DNA from 3 places in the Myceligenerans crystallogenes genome. Region 1 is predicted to be linked to each of the others. Evidence: riboswitches for the same ligand, from Rfam matches in the RefSeq annotation. Region 1 holds a riboswitch; each other region holds the start of a gene.

Region 1 (6,253 bases):
CGAGCAGTGAGATCGAGGAGGTGCGCTCATGACGACGACGACCAACGAACAGCGCTGGGTGGCCGTGCGCGCGGGGCTGGTGCGCGGCTGGCTGGAGACCAAGCAGTCGTTCCGGGAGCCCGGGGACGTCCTCTGGTACTTCCTGATGCCGGCGATCTTCGCCGTGGTGCTGCTCTTCATGCGGGGCAACACCGTGCCCGGCATGAACTTCGAGCTCGGCGCCATGGTGCTGCCGAGCATCGTCGGGATGTCGATCGGGTTCGGCGGGATGACCGGGCCCGCGGGCACGATCGCCACCGACCGCGAGGACGGCACCCTGCTGCGGGCCAAGGCCACGCCCAACGGCATGATCGGCTACATGTTCGGCAAGATCGTGTTGTTCGGCGCGACGACGCTGATGAGTCTCGCCCTGCTCGTCATCCCGGGGTTCACGGTGGCGGGTGACCTGCGGTTCGACGCCCGCACCTGGGTGCTGCTCGCGGTGATCTTCGTGGTCGGCATGCTGGCGACCGTTCCGATCGGCATCGCCCTCGGCTCGCTGTTCAAGACCGCGCAGCAGACCGGCCTGCTCATGCTCGGCTCGATGGTGCTGCTGACGGTGTCGGGCATCTTCTACCCGATCACCGCGCTGCCCGTCTGGCTGCAGTGGCTCGGCCAGGCGTTCCCCTACTACTGGCTGGGGCTCGGGGCGCGCTCGGCGCTGCTCCCGGCGGAGATGGCCGCGGCCGAGATCGGCGGGTCGTGGCGCACCCTGGAGATGTTCGGCGTGCTCGGCGTGTGGATCGTGCTGGGCCTGATCCTCGCCCCGATCGTGCTGCGGCGGATGACCCGGCGCGCGTCGGGGGCAGCGGTCGCCGCGGCCAGGGACCGCGTCATGGCTCAGGGGTGGTGAGCGGTGGGCGAGACCACGTCCGACGTCGTCCACAACCGCATCGCGATGCTCCGCGCCGAACGGGGCATCTCGCGGCGCGAGCTGGCCGAGGCACTGGGCGTGCACTACCAGACGGTCGGCTATCTGGAACGAGGTGAGTACAGCCCGTCGCTCCACCTGGCCCTGCGCATCGCCGAGTACTTCGGTGTCGCGGTCGAGGTGATCTTCAGTACCCGTCCTTTCCGGCGCCTGGGGGAATGACGCCGGCCGGACGGCCGTTCGTGCCGGGCCGGACCCGGCCGGTGACGAGCCGGCGAGTGCGTGGGACCGAACGGGACGCCCGCGTCCCGTGCGTGCGCCCGCGCGCTCGTCAGGCTCCGTCGTCGCCCGGGTTCGGGGTTGCGGGGTGGTTGAGCACGGTGACCGTGCCGTCGTCCTCGACACGGAGGCGGCGCGGGTCGCCGTCGGCCAGTTCGAGGGCGGATTCCAGGAGCACGGGATGGACGGAGTCCCACCTGGGCGGTAGCCAGTGGTGCGTGCGCAAGGCGTCGAGAACTGGTCCGGGGGGTACGCGCTGCACTGTCATATCGTCCACGGCGTCATATCCTCGCAGGTCAGATGGCGTGTTGCGAACCGGGGAAGGGCGATCCGCACATGGTGGGGCGGAACGCTTGACGCCCGGATGCTGACATGTTGTAACGTAAGCGGCGATCCCACGGGTGCCCTCGCAGGGGCTGAGATCGGGCTGTCGCGGCCCGGACCGTCGAACCTGATTCCGGCTCATACCGGCGTAGGAAGTAGGAGAGTGATGACCAGCATCCCTTCGCGCGCGCTCACGTACGACGTCGACCAGGCCACCGGCCTGAGGATTCCCGTCACCGAGATCACCCTCGCACCGTCTCCCGACGGCACGGCGAACCCCCCGCTGCGTGTCTACCGCACCGACGGCCCGGCCTGCGACCCGAACGAGGGCCTCCCCGCGGGCCGCACGGACTGGATCGTCGGGCGCGGTGACACCGAGGAGTACGCGGGCCGCCCGCCCGCGGAGGCCGACGACGGCCGCCGCAGGCGCGCGGCCGAGGACGAGTGGAAGGGCACCCGCCGCCCGCCCCGCCGTGCCCTGCCCGGCCGCACGATCACCCAGATGCACTACGCCCGCAAGGGCGAGATCACCCCGGAGATGCGGTTCGTCGCGCTCCGGGAGGGCTGCGACGCCGAGCTCGTCCGCTCCGAGGTCGCCGCGGGCCGCGCCATCATCCCGAACAACGTCAACCACCCCGAGTCCGAGCCGATGATCATCGGCAAGGCCTTCACGGTGAAGGTCAACGCGAACATCGGGAACTCGGCCGTCCACAGCTCGGTCGCCGAGGAGGTCGAGAAGCTCCAGTGGGCCACCCGCTGGGGCGCCGACACGGTGATGGACCTGTCCACCGGCGACGCGATCCACACCACCCGCGAGTGGATCCTGCGCAACTCGCCCGTCCCCATCGGCACCGTGCCGATCTACCAGGCCCTCGAGAAGGTCAACGGCGACGCCAACACGCTGACCTGGGAGATCTATCGCGACACGGTGATCGAGCAGTGCGAGCAGGGCGTGGACTACATGACCGTCCACGCGGGCGTGCTGCTGCGCTACGTCCCGCTCACCGCGGACCGCGTGACGGGCATCGTCTCCCGCGGCGGCTCGATCATGGCGGGCTGGTGCCTCGCCCACCACCAGGAGAACTTCACCTACACCCACTTCGACGAGCTCTGCGAGATCTTCGCGGCGTACGACGTCGCGTTCTCCCTCGGCGACGGCCTGCGCCCCGGCTCCGTCGCGGACGCCAACGACGCCGCCCAGTTCGCCGAGCTCGACACCCTCGCCGAGCTGACCAGCCGCGCCTGGGAGCACGACGTGCAGGTGATGGTGGAGGGCCCGGGCCACGTCCCGCTGCACCTGGTGCGGGAGAACGTGGAGCGTCAGCAGGAGCTCTGCCAGGGTGCCCCCTTCTACACGCTCGGCCCGCTGGTGACCGACATCGCCCCCGGCTACGACCACATCACCTCCGCCATCGGCGCCGCCGAGATCGCCCGCTACGGCACCGCGATGCTCTGCTACGTCACGCCCAAGGAGCACCTCGGCCTGCCGAACCGGGACGACGTCCGCACCGGCGTCGTCACCTACAAGATCGCCGCGCACGCGGCGGACATCGCCAAGGGCCACCCCGGCGCGCGCGACCGCGACGACGCCCTGAGCAAGGCCCGCTTCGAGTTCCGCTGGCGCGACCAGTTCGCCCTCTCGCTCGACCCGGAGCTCGCGCAGGAGTACCACGACGAGACCCTCCCCGCGGAGGCGGCCAAGACCGCCCACTTCTGCTCGATGTGCGGCCCGAAGTTCTGCTCCATGCGCATCTCGCAGGACATCCGCGACGAGTTCGGCGGCGCGGCCGCCCAGCAGGCGATCGCCGGCGCCGCCGTACCCGACGACGTCGCGGCAGCCCTCACCCCGGCCGAGGCCCGTGCCGGCATGGCCGCCAAGTCCGAGGAATTCCTCGCCGCGGGCGGCACGGTCTACCTCCCGGACCCCAAGGTCGGCTCACCCGGCTGACCGACCAGCACAGGGCCGACGCCGTCCCGGCGGCGTCGGCCCTGTGCGACAGGTCCCGCCCCGTGCCGCGCGACGGGACTCCCGGCGGGCACCATCAGGGCGCAGGCAGCGGACCGGACCCGATCCACAGCTTCGGGGGGCGTCACCACCCGGTGTCGAACGGCACTCCGTACACGGTGGCGTAGACGGCGACTCCGACACCGATCCCGAGGAGTATCAGGATCATCGCCGGACTCCCGGCCGGGACCCGGCGCCGGCCGAGGTCGAGAACAGCAGATTCTGGGGCATGCAGTCATCCTGGCCTGTCGCCATGCAATTTGACCAGGAAAGTAGCCCACCTCATCGCGCCTCCGGGCCGGGCGCGTGCGACAGCACCGCGTCCAGCAGCCGCACCGCCGCCTCCTTCTCCAGCGGCGAGTTGTACGACCCGCACTTCGGCGACTGCACGCACGACGGGCACCCGTCGGCGCAGTCGCACCGCGCGATCACGTCCCGGGTCGCCCGCAGCCATGTCGCCCCCAGCTCGAACCCCCGCTCGGCGAACCCGGCCCCGCCGGGAAAGGCGTCGTACACGAACACCGTCGCCTCGCCGGTGTCGGCGTGGAGCTCGGTGGACACCCCGCCCAGATCCCACCGGTCGCACGTGGCCAGCAGGGGCAGCATCCCGATCGACGCGTGCTCGGCCGCGTGCAGCGCCCCGGGCGCCTCCTCGGCGGACACGCCCGCGGCCCGCAGCACGAACTCCGGCACGGACCACCACACCGCCACGGTCCCGAGCGTCCGTTCCGGCAGGTCGAGCGCCTGGGTGCCGAGCGTCTGCAGGTCCGGCAGCCGCCGCCGCTGATAGCTCACCACCTGACTCGTCACCTCGACGGGCCCGAGCCCCCAGGTGATCGGCCCCCACTCGCGCGACACGATCCGCCGGTCGTCCCCGTCCCCGCCGCCGTTCCGGTCTCCGCCCTCGGCCACGGCGCTCTCACCCGGACCGCCCTCCCCGGCACCCACCGCCGTTCCAGCCGAGGCCGCTCCCGCGCCCGCGCCGTCGTCGTACCCCTCGATCGCCACCTCCATCACCTCACGCGACCACGTCCCGTAGTCGACGTCGTGCCGCACGACGACGGCCGTGTGGTCCGTCAGGTCCAGGTGATCCACCACATAGGTCACCCCCTGGTGCACGTACACGGCGCCGTCGTGCACCTGCCCGTCGGCCGACGGCGCGTCCACCGTCCCGAGCAGCCTCCCGGACCCCGCCTCGACCACCCGCACCGGTTGCCCGCCCGCCCCACGCAGGTCCGTCAGCCCGGCCGCCGACTGCGCGTGCGTCCAGTACCACCCCGACGCCCGCCGCCGCAGCGCACCCCGCGCCACCAGCACCTCCAGCACGTGCCGCACGTGAGCGGGCTCCCCGAACCGCGCCAGATCCTCCGACCGCAACGGCGCCTCCTGCGCTGCGACACACAGATGCGGTGCCAGCACGTGCGGATTCCCGGGATCGAACACGGTCGCCTCGAGCGGCGCGTCGAACACGGCCTCCGGATGGTGCACGAGGTACGTGTCCAGCGGATCCTCCCGCGCCACGAAGGCGACGAGCCCGTCGGCACCGGCCCGTCCGGCGCGCCCCGCCTGCTGCCACATCGACGTCCGCGTCCCCGGCCACCCGGCGATCAGCACGGCGTCGAGCCCGGAGATGTCCACCCCGAGCTCCAGCGCGTTCGTCGTGGCCAGCCCCAGGATCTCCCCGGTCCGCACGGCCCGCTCCAGCTCCCGCCGCTCCTCGGGCAGGTACCCGCCGCGATACGCGGCGATCCGTTCGGCAGGATGCCCGACGACGGCGCCGCCTCCGACCCGCTCCAGCTCCGTGCGGTCGGCCGGATGTCCGACGGCGGCGCCGCCTCCGCTCCCTCCAGGCTCCGTGTGGTCGGTCCGATGTCGCAAGATCGGTTCCTCGGGCGACCGATCTTGCGACATCGGACCGACCGAGCGGGACGGCTGCAGGATCGCGTGTCGGAGGCGGTCCCGGGCCCGCTGGGCGACCGACTCCGCGCCCCGGCGGCTTCGGGTGAACGCCAGGGTGCGGGCGCCGGAGGCGGACAGGTCGGCGAGCAGGTCCGCGACCTCGGCCGTGGCGGACCGGCGCGGGTTCTCCCGCGGCGTCGCGGCCACCGGGGGCGACTCATGGCCCGCTTCGGCGTCGATCGCCCAGGGATCGTCGTCGCCCGGCCCGAGCGTCTGGCTGGCGGACCGCTGGAACGCGAACCCCGCCACCTCGGGCGGCTGCCAGAGCGCGAAGGTGCGCCGCCCGGAGGGCGACGTGTCACGGTCGACGACGACGACGTCCTCGGCGGGCACGCCGATCAGCCGCCCCGCGCTCACCCCCGGCTCCGCGCTCGTGGCGGACGCGACGACGAAGCTGACCCGCCGTCGCCGCCCGGCCGCCGTACCCGCCGCCGACCCCGCTGAAGCGGAACCTGCAGCGGTCGCCGAGGCCGAACCTGCCGCCGCTGAACCGGCCGCCGCCGGACCCGCCGAAAGCGACCCCGTCGTCGCCGGGTTTGCCGGGGCCGAGCCTCCGGCCACCGACGGGAACTCCGGCACCGTCGCGTAGTGCTCCGCGAGGCGCGCCAGGCGGCGCAGGACGTGGGACACGTGCGCGCCGAAGACGCCCCGGTACGCGTGCCCTTCGTCGACGATCACGTAGCGCAGTCCGCGCAGCAGCCGGGACCAGCGCCGATGGTTCGGCAGCAGCGCGAAGTGCAGGAAGTCCGGGTTGGTCAGGACGACGTCGGCGTAGT
Region 2 (6,253 bases), on a different contig from region 1:
GGTACTTCTCCGGCAGGCCGTCGCGGGACGACGACGGCGCGCGGGCGGGCGCGGACGTGTCGGCCGTCCCGGCGGGCGAACGGCAGGCGAAAATGGTCCGATGACCTCCACGTCCCCGGAAGCGGAGAACTCCGCGGCCGTCCCCGCGCCCGTCGTCGGGCGTCCGCGCAGCACGGCGGCGAGCAACGCGATCCTCGCCGCCGTGCTCGACCTCGTGGCCGAGCACGGCTCGATGCGCGCGATCACCGTCGAGGCGGTCGCGGCGCGCGCGGGCACGTCCAAGACCACGATCTACCGGCGCTGGGCCACCAAGGAGGAGCTGGTCGCCGCCGCGGTCGAGAGCATCAAGGCGCCGCCGGCGTTCGAGCTGCCGCACGAGTCGGTGCGCGACGACCTGATCCGCATGCTCAAGGCCGTCCGCACCGACGTCTCGCCCCGGGAGCGCCGGATCCTGCGCTGCATCATGATCGACTCCGAGGACAACCCGGAGCTCGCCGCGCAGCAGGAGCGCCTGATGACGGAGCGCCGCCGGGCCGGGATCGAGCTCGTGCGGTACTGGATCGAGCGGGGCGAGCTGCGCGCCGACCTCGATCCGATGCTCGTCGCCGCGGGGCTGGTCAGCCCGCTGCTGACGATCCAGATCTACGGCCACTACCCGCACCTGCGCACGCCCGATCTCGCCGAGCGCCTCGTCGACCAGATCCTGACGGGCATCGGGACGCGGTAGCCTTCCTGCGACCGTTCCCGGACAATTCAGGAGGCTGCCGCAGTGACCGGAGAAGTGACCGCCGAAGACGACCTGACCGCCACGTTCACCGAGTTCGACGGCGACGGCGACGGCCACATCACCGTCGACGAGTTCCGCCAGGCGATGGCCAAGAAGGGCGAGGACGTCTCCAAGGACGACCTCACCTCGATCTTCGTCCACGCCGATGGCGACGGTGACGGCAAGATCAACCTCGCGGAGTTCACCGAGGCCTGGAACGCCTGACCTCAGGCCTCGTCGAGGCGGCGGCGCAGGGCCGCCGCCGCGGCGCCCGGATCGGCCGCCCGCGTGATCGCGCGGACGACGACGACGCGGCGGGCGCCCGCCTCCAGGACCTGGTCGAGGCGGGTGGGCCCGGCGTCGTCGTCCCGCGTGACGTCGTCGATGCCGCCGATCGCGAACCACGGCGTCGCGGGCTTCGTGTCCGCGACCTCCCGCAGCAGGCCGAGGCCGACGGCGGGGCGGCCGGGCTTGGTCGGGGTGGACCAGAGCGGGCCGACGCAGAAGTAGTCCACCCGGGGATCCGCCTCGGCCGCCATCGCCTCGCCGAACGCGTGCGTCGACCGGCCGAGCGCCGGGCCCTCGCCGAGCAGGGCGGTGACCTGGGCGGGGGAGAGGTCGTCCTGCCCCATGTGCACGGCGGGCGCGCCGGTCAGGCCCGCGACGTCGGCGCGGTCGTTGACCGCCCACAGCGCCCCGTGCTCGGCCGCGACCCGCGCCACGAGCGCCTGCAGCTCGATCTCCCGCGCGGCGTCGAGCGACTTGTCCCGCAGCTGCACGACGTCGACCCCGTTCCCGAGCACGGCGTGCAGGAAGGCCGCGAGGTCACCGGACGCCTCCCGGGCGTCGGTGCACAGGTACAGCCGGGCGTCGGCGAGCCGCGTTCTGGGATCCACGGCACCGGAGTCTAGGCGCGACCGGCCCGCGGGCCCGGGGCGTGACCACCCCGCGCCCGCGCCGCCCGCGTCCGGAACCACGCCGGATGCGAGTTATGGTTGCTGCACACACATGCACGGGAGCCCCGCCGCGGGGCTGAGAGGGCGCAGGCGCGCCGACCGTCGAACCTGATCCGGGTCATGCCGGCGAAGGGAGCAAGCAATGGGACACGGTCGTGCGCCCGGCGTCGTCGTCGTGGGCGCGGGGATCATCGGACTTGCCGCCGCCTGGCGGGCGCTGGACGCCGGGGCGACGGTCACGGTGCTCGATCCGGCGCCGGGGGCCGGGGCGACGCATGCCGCCGCCGGAATGCTCGGGCCGACGATGGAAGCCGACTTCGGGGAACGGGACCTCGCGCGGTTCGGCGCCCGGAGCGTCCGGCTCTGGCCGGAGTTCGCGGCAGTCCTGGAACGAGCCGCGGGCCTCCCGCCGGGAGCCCTCGGCCTGGACGCCTCGGGAACGCTGGCGGTCGCCTTCGACGCCGACGACGCCGCCCTGCTCCGCCGCCGCCTGGCTCTCCACCGCGACCTCGGCCTGGGCTCCCGCGAGATCCCGGTCGCCGAGGCCCGCGACCGCGAACCCTCCCTCGGCCCGCGCATCGCGGCCGCGGCCTGGATCCCGGGCGATCACCAGGTCGATCCCCGGGCCGTCCACCGGGCCCTGCTCCGGGTGGTCACCGCCCACCCGGACGCGACGCTCGTCACCCGCGCGGTCGCTTCTCTCCGCCGCACCGCTGTTCCGGGCGTCATCCCCGATCCGGGCGCAGCCTCGACCCCGCGAGGTGGTGCCTCAGGTCCCGGGGTACTGCTCTCCGAGGGCTCTGCCCCGGATCGGGAGGCACTACCGCGCGAGCGAATTCCTTTCCTCGCGATGGACGGCACCGCCTCGCGGCCGGAGGCACTATCTCGCGAGCGCGTGGCCGGGGTCGTGGACGAGGACGGGGACGGGGTCGAGCATCCCGTCGGCCCTGCCCGGGCGTCCGAAGCCCCACCTCGCGAGCGCGTGGCCGGGGTGGTGGACGAGGACGGGGTCGAGCATCCCGCCGACGTCGTCGTCCTCGCCGCCGGGTACGCGAGCGCGGGGTTGTACGGGGGAGCGGCGACGCGGGCCGTGCCCGGGACGACGCTGCGGCTCGAGGCCGACGCCGCGGCCGGGCCTTCCGTCGTGGTGCGCGGCACCGTCCAGGGCCGGTCCGTCTATGTGGTCCCGCGGGCGGCCCGGGGCGACGGGCGGCGGGAGATCGTCGTCGGCGCGTCGTCCGACGAGCGGGACGCCACCACGCGGACCCGCGCCGGGGACGTGTTCGCGCTGCTGCGCGACGCGCGGGCGCTGCTGCCCGGCCTGGACGAGGCCGACCTGATCGAGACCACCACCCGGTCGCGGCCGGCGACCCCGGACAACCTGCCGCTGATCGGTATGGCCGAGCCCGGGCTGTTCCTGGCGACCGGGCACCACCGCAACGGCATCCTCCTGACCCCGCACACGGCCGCCGTCGTCGGCCGGCACCTTGCCCGGCTGTTCGAGAACCCCGCCCCGCACGAAGGAGCATTCGCATGACCGCCGAACCGAGCGCCGTCGTGAACGGCGAAGCCAGCGCCGTCGTGAACGGCCTGCCTTACCCCCTCGAGGGTCCGCTGCCCGTCGCCGAGCTGGTCGGCCGGCTGCTGCCCGAGGTCGTCGTCGACGGCGTGCCGCAGGGCGTCGCCGTCGCCGTGGACGACGCCGTCGTGCCGCGCGGCGCCTGGGAGCGCACCGAGATCCGGCCCGGCATGCGGGTCGAGGTCGTCACCGCCGTCCAGGGAGGCTGACCATGGAACCAACATCGCACCTCACCGGCACCCTGCCCGGCGACGCCGCGAGGCACCCGGCCGGCGCGACCGGCACGCCCGCCGACGCGACCGGGAGGCCGGCTGGCGCGACCGGGACGTCCGCTGGCGCGACCGGCGCGACCGGCGCGTCGGCCGGCGTGACCGGGACACCCCTGACCATCGCCGGGGTCGAGCTCGGCTCGCGGCTCGTCATGGGGACCGGGGGAGCGTCGAGCCTGCTGGCGCTCGCGGACGCGCTGACGGCGTCGGGCACGAAACTGACCACCGTTGCGATGCGGCGCGTAGCGCGGCCCGCGCCGGGCGGGCCCGCGCCCGGCGGTGCGTCGGCCGGAGGCGACACCTCCGTGTGGGCCATGCTCGACCGCCTCGGCATCCGCGCCCTGCCCAACACCGCGGGCTGCTTCACGGTCCGCGAGGCCGTCCTGACCGCGCAGCTCGCACGCGAGGCGTGCGGCACGGACTGGGTCAAGCTGGAGGTCATCGCCGACGACGTCACGCTCCTCCCGGACCCGATCGGCCTCGTCGAGGCGGCGCGGACCCTGGTCGCCGACGGCTTCACCGTCCTGCCCTACACCAACGACGACCCGGTCACCGCCCGCCATCTCGCCGACGCGGGCTGCGCGGCCGTCATGCCGCTCGGCTCGCCCATCGGCTCCGGGCTGGGCATCGCGAACCCGCGCAACATCGAGGCGATCGCCGCGGAGTCGCCCGTCCCGGTCATCCTCGACGCGGGGATCGGCACGGCGTCGGACGCGGCGCTCGCGATGGAGCTCGGCTGCGACGGCGTCCTCCTGGCCACCGCCGTGACGCGCGCGGCGGACCCGGTCCGCATGGCCCGCGCGATGCGCCTGGCCGTCGAGGCCGGGTACGACGCGGCCCGCGCGGGCCGCATGCCCCGCCGCGAGCAGGCCCTGGCCAGCTCCCCCCCGGAGGGCCGCATCGCCCCGGCCAACAACCTGGACCTGGCCCTGTGACCCCCGACCGCCGCCCGGCTGGCCCGACGGCCACGGCCCAGGTGTCGACCATGTCATCTCGTACGGTGGGAACGCGACCATCGAACGAGATGACATGGTCGCAGGGCTCGCTTCCGCCTCTCGTCGAGGCCGGCCCCGCCATGAGTCACCAGGAGGTGGTGCGGTATGCGCGGCATCTTGCGTTGCCCGGGATCGGGGTGGAGGGGCAGCGGCGGCTTGCGGCCGCGAAGGTGCTCGTCGTCGGGGCGGGCGGGCTCGGGAGCCCGGCGTTGCTGTATCTCGCGGCGGCCGGCGTCGGCACGCTCGGCATCGTGGACGACGACGTCGTGGAGGCCTCCAACCTGCAACGCCAGGTGATCCACGGGCAGAGCGATCTCGGGGTGGCCAAGACGGAGTCGGCCGCCGCGACGATCCGCGAGGTCAACCCGCACGTCGTCGTCGTCGGGCACCGGGAACGGCTGACGGCCGGGAACGCCCTGGACCTGCTGGGCGGCTACGACCTCGTGCTCGACGGCTCGGACTCGTTCGCGACGCGCTACCTCGTGTCCGACGCCGCCGAGATCCTCGGCATCCCGTGCGTGTGGGGCGCGCTGCACCGGTTCACCGGCCAGGCCGCCACGTTCTGGGCGCGGCCGCCCCACGGCGACGGCGTCACGTACCGCGACGTGTTCCCGGTTCCGCCGCCCCCTGGCGCGTCGCCGGACTGCGCGACGGCGGGCGTGTTCGGCGCGGTCTGCGGCACGATCGGCACGGTGATGGCGACCGAGGCGATCAAGCTGATCACGGGCGCGGGGCGCACGCTGCTGGGGCGGCTCGCCGTGTACGACGCGCTGGACGTCACGTGGCGCACCCTCACGGTGCGGCCGGACCCGGACCGGGCGCCGGTCACGGAGCTGCTCGGCGGTCCGGGGAACGACGCCGTCGATCCGTACGCGGTGTTCTGCGGGATCGGGGGTCCGGCAAAGGGGGCGACGGCGCCTGCGGGCGCGGAGGGAACGACGACGCCCGCAGGTGTGGCCGTGGACGGGGCAACGGCGTCTGCGGGCGGGGCCGCGGAGGGCGTGACCGTGCCTGCGGGCGGGGCCGTCGAGGGGGCGACGGCGCCCGCGGGCGGGGCGGCGGAAGGGGTCGCCGAGATCTCGGGCGCGGACCTGCTCGCGCTGCGGGCGGACGGCGGCGAGCCGCTCGTGCTGGACGTGCGCGAGGAGTGGGAGGCGCAGCTCGAGCCGTTCCCGGGGGCGCGCGTGGTGCCGTCCGGGGAGTTCGCCGGGCCGGGCGCCGTCGTCGTCCGTGACGTCGGGGCGTGGGCAGGAGGCCGCACCGTCCACGTGCTCTGCGCCGCCGGCCTGCGTTCCCGCCGCGTTGCGGAGACGTTGCGCGACGCGGGGCTCGACGCCCGCTCGGTGACCGGTGGCCTCCGGGCCATCGGCCCGGCCCCGGCCTGACGAGCCTGCCTACGTGATGCCCGGGCGGGAACCAGGCGGTTGCTGTCACGGCACGAGGTTGCCGTCCGGTTGTCCTGGGGCGACGCGACGCGACCTCGTGGTGCGGACGGCAACCTCGTGCCGGGTGACCGGACCGGCCTCGTGCCGGTCGCCCGGGGCTCGGCCCGGTTCGGTTAGGGTCCGGGTGTGAACGTCGTCGTGATGGGGGTCGCCGGGTCCGGCAAGTCGACCGTGGCGGAGCTGCTGGCCGAGCGGCTCGGGGCCGAGTACGCCGATGCCGACGCCTTCCACCCGCCGGAGAAC
Region 3 (6,253 bases), on a different contig from region 1:
CCCCGCGAGGGCGCGCCGGCCGTCGTCGTCCAGCCGCGCGGCAGGTCCGGCCCCGCCGTCCGGACCGTCTGGCTGCACCGGGACGGCCGCACCCTCGCCCTGGACGCCCCCACCCGCGAGCAGGCGTTCGCCGCCCGCCGCGCGGAACGGGCCGCCGCCGCGGCCGGCGGGCCGGGGGCCGGCCCCGACCTGCGCTCGGCCATGCCCGGCACCGTCGTCCACGTCGCCCCGCCCGGCCCCGTCACCGCGGGCACCCCCCTCGTCGTCGTCGAGGCGATGAAGATGGAACATCCCCTCCTCGCCCCGCACGACGGCGTCGCCACCCTCCACGTCGCGGCCGGCGACCAGGTCTCCCGCGACCAGCTCGTGGCGACCGTGGCGCCGGCGGAGCACGCCGGTTAGACCCCCGGTCCCGCCGCACCCCGTGCGGGCCCGGTCCATTCCCCACCACCCCGGGAGGAACCATGAAGTACTTGCTCACCGACGAGCAGACCAAGCTGTACGACGAGGTGTGCCGGTTCGCCGACGAGGTCGTCGCGCCCCGCGCCTACGACTACGACACGAAGCGCGAGCTGCCGGTCGACATCATCGCGCAGATGGGCGACCTGGGCCTGTTCGGCCTGCCCTTCCCCGTCGAGTACGGGGGCCAGGGCAAGGACTACGTGTCCCTGTGCCTCGCCGTGGAGGCGATCAGCCGGGTGGACCAGTCGCTCGGCGTCACGCTCGAGGCGGGCGTCGGGCTCGGCATCGTGCCGGTCTACCGGCACGGCAGCGACGAGCAGAAGGAACGCTGGCTGCCGGACCTGCTCGCCGGGCGCGCGCTGGCCGGGTTCGGCCTGACGGAGCAGGGCGCCGGGTCCGACGCCGGAGCCACCGCCACCACGGCCGTCCGCGAGGGCGACGAGTGGGTGATCAACGGCTCCAAGCAGTTCATCACCAACTCCGGTACGCCCATCACCTCCCTGGTCACGGTCACCGCCGTGACGGGCCGCAAGCCGGACGGCCGCCCGGAGCTCACGTGCTTCGTCGTGCCGAGCGGCACGCCCGGGTTTGAGGTGGGGCCCGCGTACGACAAGGTCGGCTGGCACACGTCGGACACCCACCCCCTGACCTTCACCGACGTGCGCGTCCCGCACTCGGCGATGCTGGGGGAGCAGGGCCGCGGCTACGCGAACTTCCTGCGGGCGCTGGACGAGGGCCGGGTCGCGTTCGCGGCGCTGTGCGCGGGGGCGGCGCTCGGCTGCTACGAGCAGGCGCTGGCCCGGGCCAAGGAGCGCAAGGTGTTCGGGGAACCCATCGGGCACAACCAGCACGTCGCGTTCATGCTGGGCCGCATGCAGGCCCGCGCCCACAGCGCCCGCCTGGCCTGGATGGACGCCGCGCAGAAGCTGGTCGCGGGCGTCCCGTTCAAGGCGGAGGCGTCGCTCGCCAAGCTCATCGGGTCGGAGGCCGCGATGGCCAACGCGCACGACGCGTCCCAGATCTGGGGCGGGTACGGTTTCCTCAACGAGAACGCCGTCGCGCGGCACTACCGCGACGCGAAGGTGCTCGAGATCGGCGAGGGAACCACGGAGGTGCAGCTGATGGTGCTGGCGCGGGAGATGGGGCTGGCATGAGCGGGCGGGAGTTCCTGGCGCGCGGCCGGTACTTCGACGAGCTGGAGCCCGGGGACCGCTACCTGCACCGCCCGGGCCGCACCGCCACGGAGGCCGACGACGTGCTGTTCACCACGCTGACCATGAACGGCCAGCCGCTGCACCTCGACGCCGCCTGGGCCGCGACCCAGCCGTTCGGGCAGCGCCTCGTGAACTCCCTGTGGACGCTGTCCACGCTGGTGGGCCTGTCCACGTGGCAGGTCACGGCGGGCACGCTCGTGGCCAACCTCGGCTTCGAGCAGGTCACGTTCCCCGCGCCGGTCTTCCACGGCGACACGCTGTACGGCGAGACGATCGTGCAGGCCAAGCGACCCTCGGGGTCCCGCCCCGGCCAGGGGATCGTGACGCTGGAGCACGTCGGGCGCAACCAGGACGACGTCGTCGTCGCGCGCGCGGTGCGCAACGGCCTGTTCTGGACGCGGGCCGGGCACGAGGCGGCCGAACCGTCGCGCACGGACGGCGCGGGCTCGTGATCCCCGGACCCGCCCTCCTGTTCTGCCCGGCGGACCGGCCCGACCGGTTCGCCAAGGCCGCGTCCCGGGCGGACGGCGTCATCCTCGATCTCGAGGACGCCGTCGCGCCCGGGGCGCGGCCCGCCGCGCGCGACGCGCTGAGGTCCGACGCCGCCGCGGGCGCCCTCGACCCCGAGCGCACCGTCGTGCGGGTCAACCCGCCCGGGACCCGCGATCACGCCGCCGACCTGGCCGCCGTGCGGGCCACGCCATTCCGCACGCTGATGGTCGCCAAGGCCGACGCGGGCCTGCCCGCGCTCGACGGGTTCCGGGTCATCGCCCTGTGCGAGACGGCCGCGGGTGTCGTCGAGGCGCCCGCCCTGGCGCACCGGGACGAGGTGATCGCGCTGATGTGGGGCGCGGAGGACCTGGTCGCGTCGCTCGGCGGCACCTCCAGCCGCTTCGGGCCGGGCGAGCGCGCGCGGGGGGAGTACCGCGACGTCGCCCGCACGGCCCGGGCCCACGTGCTGCTCGCGGCGGGCGCCGCGGGCAAACCGGCGATCGACGCCGTCCACCTCGACATCGACGACCTGGACGGCCTGCGCGCCGAGGCGGCCGACGCCGTCGCGTCCGGCTTCGCGGCCACGGCCTGCATCCACCCGAAGCACGTGCCGGTGATCCGCGCCGCGTACGCGCCGAGCGGCGAGGAGATCGCGCGCGCGAGCCGCATCCTCGCCGCGGCCGGGGCGGCGGGCGGTTCCGCCCCCGGCGGCACGGGGGTCTTCACGCTCGACGGCGTCATGATCGACGAGCCGGTGCTGCGCCATGCCCGCGCCGTCCTGGACCGGGCCGGTGTGACCCACCCGACATCCCGCTGAGCCGGACTTTTCTCGACAAGTCAGGCCGTGGCCCCGTAAGCTGGGAAAGAAATCGACACGGGGTGCTTCCTTCGTGGCAGCTGAGAACATACCCGTCGAACCTGACCCAGCTCGTACCGGCGGAGGGAATGTCGAGATGAGTGCTTTGCATGGACGCAAGGTGCCGCGCGTGTTGTCGATCGCGGGCTCGGACCCGTCCGGCGGCGCGGGGATCCAGGCGGACCTGAAGTCCATCGCCGCGCACTGCGGCTACGGGATGGCCGTGATCACCGCGCTGACGGCGCAGAACACCCAGGGCGTGCGGGGCGTGCACGCGCCGCCGGCGGAGTTCGTCACCCAGCAGCTCGACGCGGTCAGCGACGACATCGCCGTCGACGCGGTCAAGATCGGCATGCTGGGCACCGCCGGGGTGGCCGACGCGGTCGGGGCGTGGCTGCGGCGGGTCCGCCCGCCGGTCGTCGTGATCGACCCGGTCATGATCTCCACCTCGGGCGACCGGCTGCTGGAGCCCGCGGCGGAGGCGGCGCTGCGCGACCTGATCTCGCTGGCCGACCTCGTCACCCCGAACATCCCGGAGCTGGCCGCCCTGACCGGCGCGGCCGAGGCCGTGACCTGGACCGAGGTCGTGGCGCAGGCGCGCCAGGTCGCCCACGAGCACGACGTGCTCGTGCTGGCCAAGGGGGGCCACCTCATGGCGTCGGACACGCCGGACGCGCTCGTCTCGGCCGCGGGCGAGGAGGCCAGGGTCAGCGGGCCGCGGCTCGTGGCGACCAGCACGCACGGCACGGGCTGCTCCCTGTCGTCGGCGATGGCGACGCTGCGCGTGACGACGGGCTCGTGGCCGGAGTCGCTGCGCCGCGCGACGACCTGGCTGCGCGCGGCGATCGCGCGGGGGGAGAGCCTGGGCGTCGGCTCGCGCGGCGGGCACGGGCCGGTGGACCACCTGGGCATGCTGTGGGACGCGGCGGGCGTCAAGCCGTACGCGCTGGAGGCGTGAGGCCCGGGCGGCGGGCGGTCACGTCACCGGCCGGCGCCCGGCTGTCACACGAGCAGCGCGACGACGGCGACCAGCAGCGCCACCCCGGCGCCGCCCCACGCGACGAGGACCTCCCGCCGGGCCCGCTCCCGCACGTCCTGCAGGGTCCGGTGCAGCGCCGAGATCTCCTCGGCGGCGGCGCTCAGCTCGCCGAGCGCGGCGGTCACGTTCCTGCTCGCGGCGGCGGCGTCGGTGCGCGCGGCGTGGGCCTCGCTCATCGCCCGCTCGGCGGTGATCGCCGCCTGCGACGCCGCGCCCGCGGCCTGCGCGGCGGCGGCCTCGGCCGCCTCGGCCGCGCGCCGCAGGTTCTTCTTGTCGCGGGACTCGGCCGAGTCCGGCGCGACCGGCGCGTGCACCATCGCCGACCCGCCGACCCGCGCGTTCTCGGACCCCGCCGGGTCGGACATCCCGGCGTCGACGGTCGGCTGGGCGACCGTCGAGACCCCGGCGCCGTCCGGGCCCTCGCCGGGCACGTCCGCCCGGGACAGCTGCGCCTGCACCCCCGCCTTGAGATCGGACAGGAGGGGCCGCGGGTCCCAGGCCTTGCGGGCCTGCCTCGGTGTCGCGTGCCGGGGTGAGTCGTCCAGGGGCGCCATGGCCAGAAAGGTACCAGCGCCGGGCCCGGCGGCGAACCCCTCCCGAGGTCAGGGCAGGAAAGCCAGCCCGATCGCCGCCAGCGCGCACACCACCCCGATGACGGCCACGACCATGGCCGTGCCCGCCTTCCTCGCCGCCGTCTGCGCGGCCTCCCGCGCCGCCGAGGCCGCCGAGGCCGCGGATCCCGCGCCGGCCGCGGCCTCGCGGGCGGTTTCCAGGGATTCCTCGAGGGACGCGGTGAGCCGGGCGATCTCGTCGCGCTGGGCGGTGAGGTCGTCGCGGAGCTCGCCGGTCGCCGCGGAGCTCGTGGCGGAGTTCTCGGCCGCGGTCCGTTCGGCGACGTCGAGCCGCGCGGTGGCGGCCCGCGCGCCCTCGGCGGCCGCGGACGCCTCGGTGCGCAGGGCCTCGATGCCCTGGCGCGCCTCGGCGGCCGAGTCGGCGGCCTCGTTGGCCCGGGCGCGGACCAGGGCGATGTCCTCGCCGGTGCGCCGGTCGAGCTCGTCGAGCCGGGCCAGCAGCTGGGCGGCGGCATCGCCGCCGGCCGCGCCGAGGTCGCGCCTGCCGGAGTCGAGGAACGCGTCGGCCCAGGTCCGGCGCTTCTTCCCGCCCTTGGCGGTGCGCTGCTCGTCGGCCCCGCGTGACGCGGCGGCCTCCGCGGCGGCCCGCACGTGCGGCGGGATGTCGACGGCGGGGGCGGGGTACTCGTCGGGGTCGCCGGCGTCGGGATCGGCGTCGGCCCCGTCGCGGGTGCCGCCCGTGGCGGTGCTCGTGCTGCCGCTCGCACCGCTGCTCACACCGCTGCCCGCTCCGCTGCTCTCCGACTCGGGGATCTTGATCGGTGCGGTCAGCAGCGCGCGCAGTCGCTCGATGCGGTCGCTGTCCTCGCCGGCGCCGTTGCCCGCGGGGGCCGGAGCCGCGTCGTTCTCCGTGTCGTCAGATGTGATCTGGCGCTCGTCGCTCATAGGCGAAACGTACCGATCTGGGGTTCTGTACGCGACATATTCGGCGTCGTGTCGCCGAAATCGTGTCCGGACCGTGCTGCGTCCCGCGGGCCCGCGGCGTCCGGCAGGCGTCCGGAACATGGGTCCGTGGTTGGAGAAGGACGAAGCGTCGGCTAATTTAGGTCAGGCAAGCCTTACTTAATTGCCTGCCCCTTCACCGTCGACCCACCCGAGGAGCCTCTCGCATGTCCTCACCCCTGCCCGCCGCGGCCACCGGCCTGCGCTCCGCCGCGGCGCCGTCGTCGCCCGAGCCACCTCGAGCGACATCCGGTGTGACATCCGCCGTGACGCCCGGTGCGACCTCGGGTGCGACGCCCGGTGCGACACCCGCTCCGACACCCCGCGACGGGGACGAGCGCGCGCCGCGCGGCCCGGTCCCGGGCGACGCGCTGCTGCGCGGCGCCACCGCCGCGGAGTACGCGCGCGTCACCAAGGGCGTCGTGGACGACATCGCGGCGCGGGTGGCCGCGGTCACGCAGCCGTTCGCGGGCGTGGGCCGGGCCGAGCTCGGTGAGCGCACCGACGCGGTCGACCTGGACGGGCCCGGCATCGGGACGACGGAGGCGCTGCGCGAGACGGCCGCGCTCTACGCGGACAACGCGGTGTGGTTCCACCACCCGGCCTACGCGGCCCA

The links. A riboswitch is a leader RNA that binds a small molecule or an ion and turns the genes downstream of it on or off. The one in region 1 is predicted to bind thiamine pyrophosphate.
Region 2: linked by a shared signal. The riboswitch ahead of ABD208_RS15140 (FAD-dependent oxidoreductase) and the one ahead of thiC (phosphomethylpyrimidine synthase ThiC) in region 1 are both predicted to bind thiamine pyrophosphate.
Region 3: linked by a shared signal. The riboswitch ahead of thiD (bifunctional hydroxymethylpyrimidine kinase/phosphomethylpyrimidine kinase) and the one ahead of thiC (phosphomethylpyrimidine synthase ThiC) in region 1 are both predicted to bind thiamine pyrophosphate.

The regions. Positions count from the first base shown of each region.
Region 1 is NZ_BAAANL010000001.1:31,539-37,791, forward strand. It holds gene ABD208_RS00155 (ABC transporter ATP-binding protein) at 1-32, shown strand, start outside; gene ABD208_RS00160 (ABC transporter permease) at 29-892, shown strand; gene ABD208_RS00165 (helix-turn-helix transcriptional regulator) at 896-1,132, shown strand; gene ABD208_RS00170 (hypothetical protein) at 1,242-1,466, opposite strand; TPP riboswitch at 1,579-1,685, shown strand; gene thiC (phosphomethylpyrimidine synthase ThiC) at 1,680-3,461, shown strand; gene ABD208_RS00180 (DEAD/DEAH box helicase) at 3,801-6,253, opposite strand, start outside.
Region 2 is NZ_BAAANL010000006.1:110,384-116,636, reverse strand. It holds gene ABD208_RS15160 (MFS transporter) at 1-104, shown strand, start outside; gene ABD208_RS15155 (TetR/AcrR family transcriptional regulator) at 101-727, shown strand; gene ABD208_RS15150 (EF-hand domain-containing protein) at 770-991, shown strand; gene thiE (thiamine phosphate synthase) at 994-1,662, opposite strand; TPP riboswitch at 1,769-1,874, shown strand; gene ABD208_RS15140 (FAD-dependent oxidoreductase) at 1,865-3,259, shown strand; gene thiS (sulfur carrier protein ThiS) at 3,256-3,510, shown strand; gene ABD208_RS15130 (thiazole synthase) at 3,513-4,505, shown strand; gene ABD208_RS15125 (ThiF family adenylyltransferase) at 4,595-5,950, shown strand; gene ABD208_RS15120 (gluconokinase) at 6,152-6,253, shown strand, end outside.
Region 3 is NZ_BAAANL010000002.1:317,812-324,064, reverse strand. It holds gene ABD208_RS06190 (acetyl/propionyl/methylcrotonyl-CoA carboxylase subunit alpha) at 1-402, shown strand, start outside; gene ABD208_RS06185 (acyl-CoA dehydrogenase family protein) at 465-1,616, shown strand; gene ABD208_RS06180 (MaoC family dehydratase) at 1,613-2,128, shown strand; gene ABD208_RS06175 (HpcH/HpaI aldolase/citrate lyase family protein) at 2,125-2,985, shown strand; TPP riboswitch at 3,034-3,131, shown strand; gene thiD (bifunctional hydroxymethylpyrimidine kinase/phosphomethylpyrimidine kinase) at 3,122-3,982, shown strand; gene ABD208_RS06165 (hypothetical protein) at 4,027-4,617, opposite strand; gene ABD208_RS06160 (hypothetical protein) at 4,666-5,580, opposite strand; gene ABD208_RS06155 (pyridoxal phosphate-dependent decarboxylase family protein) at 5,805-6,253, shown strand, end outside.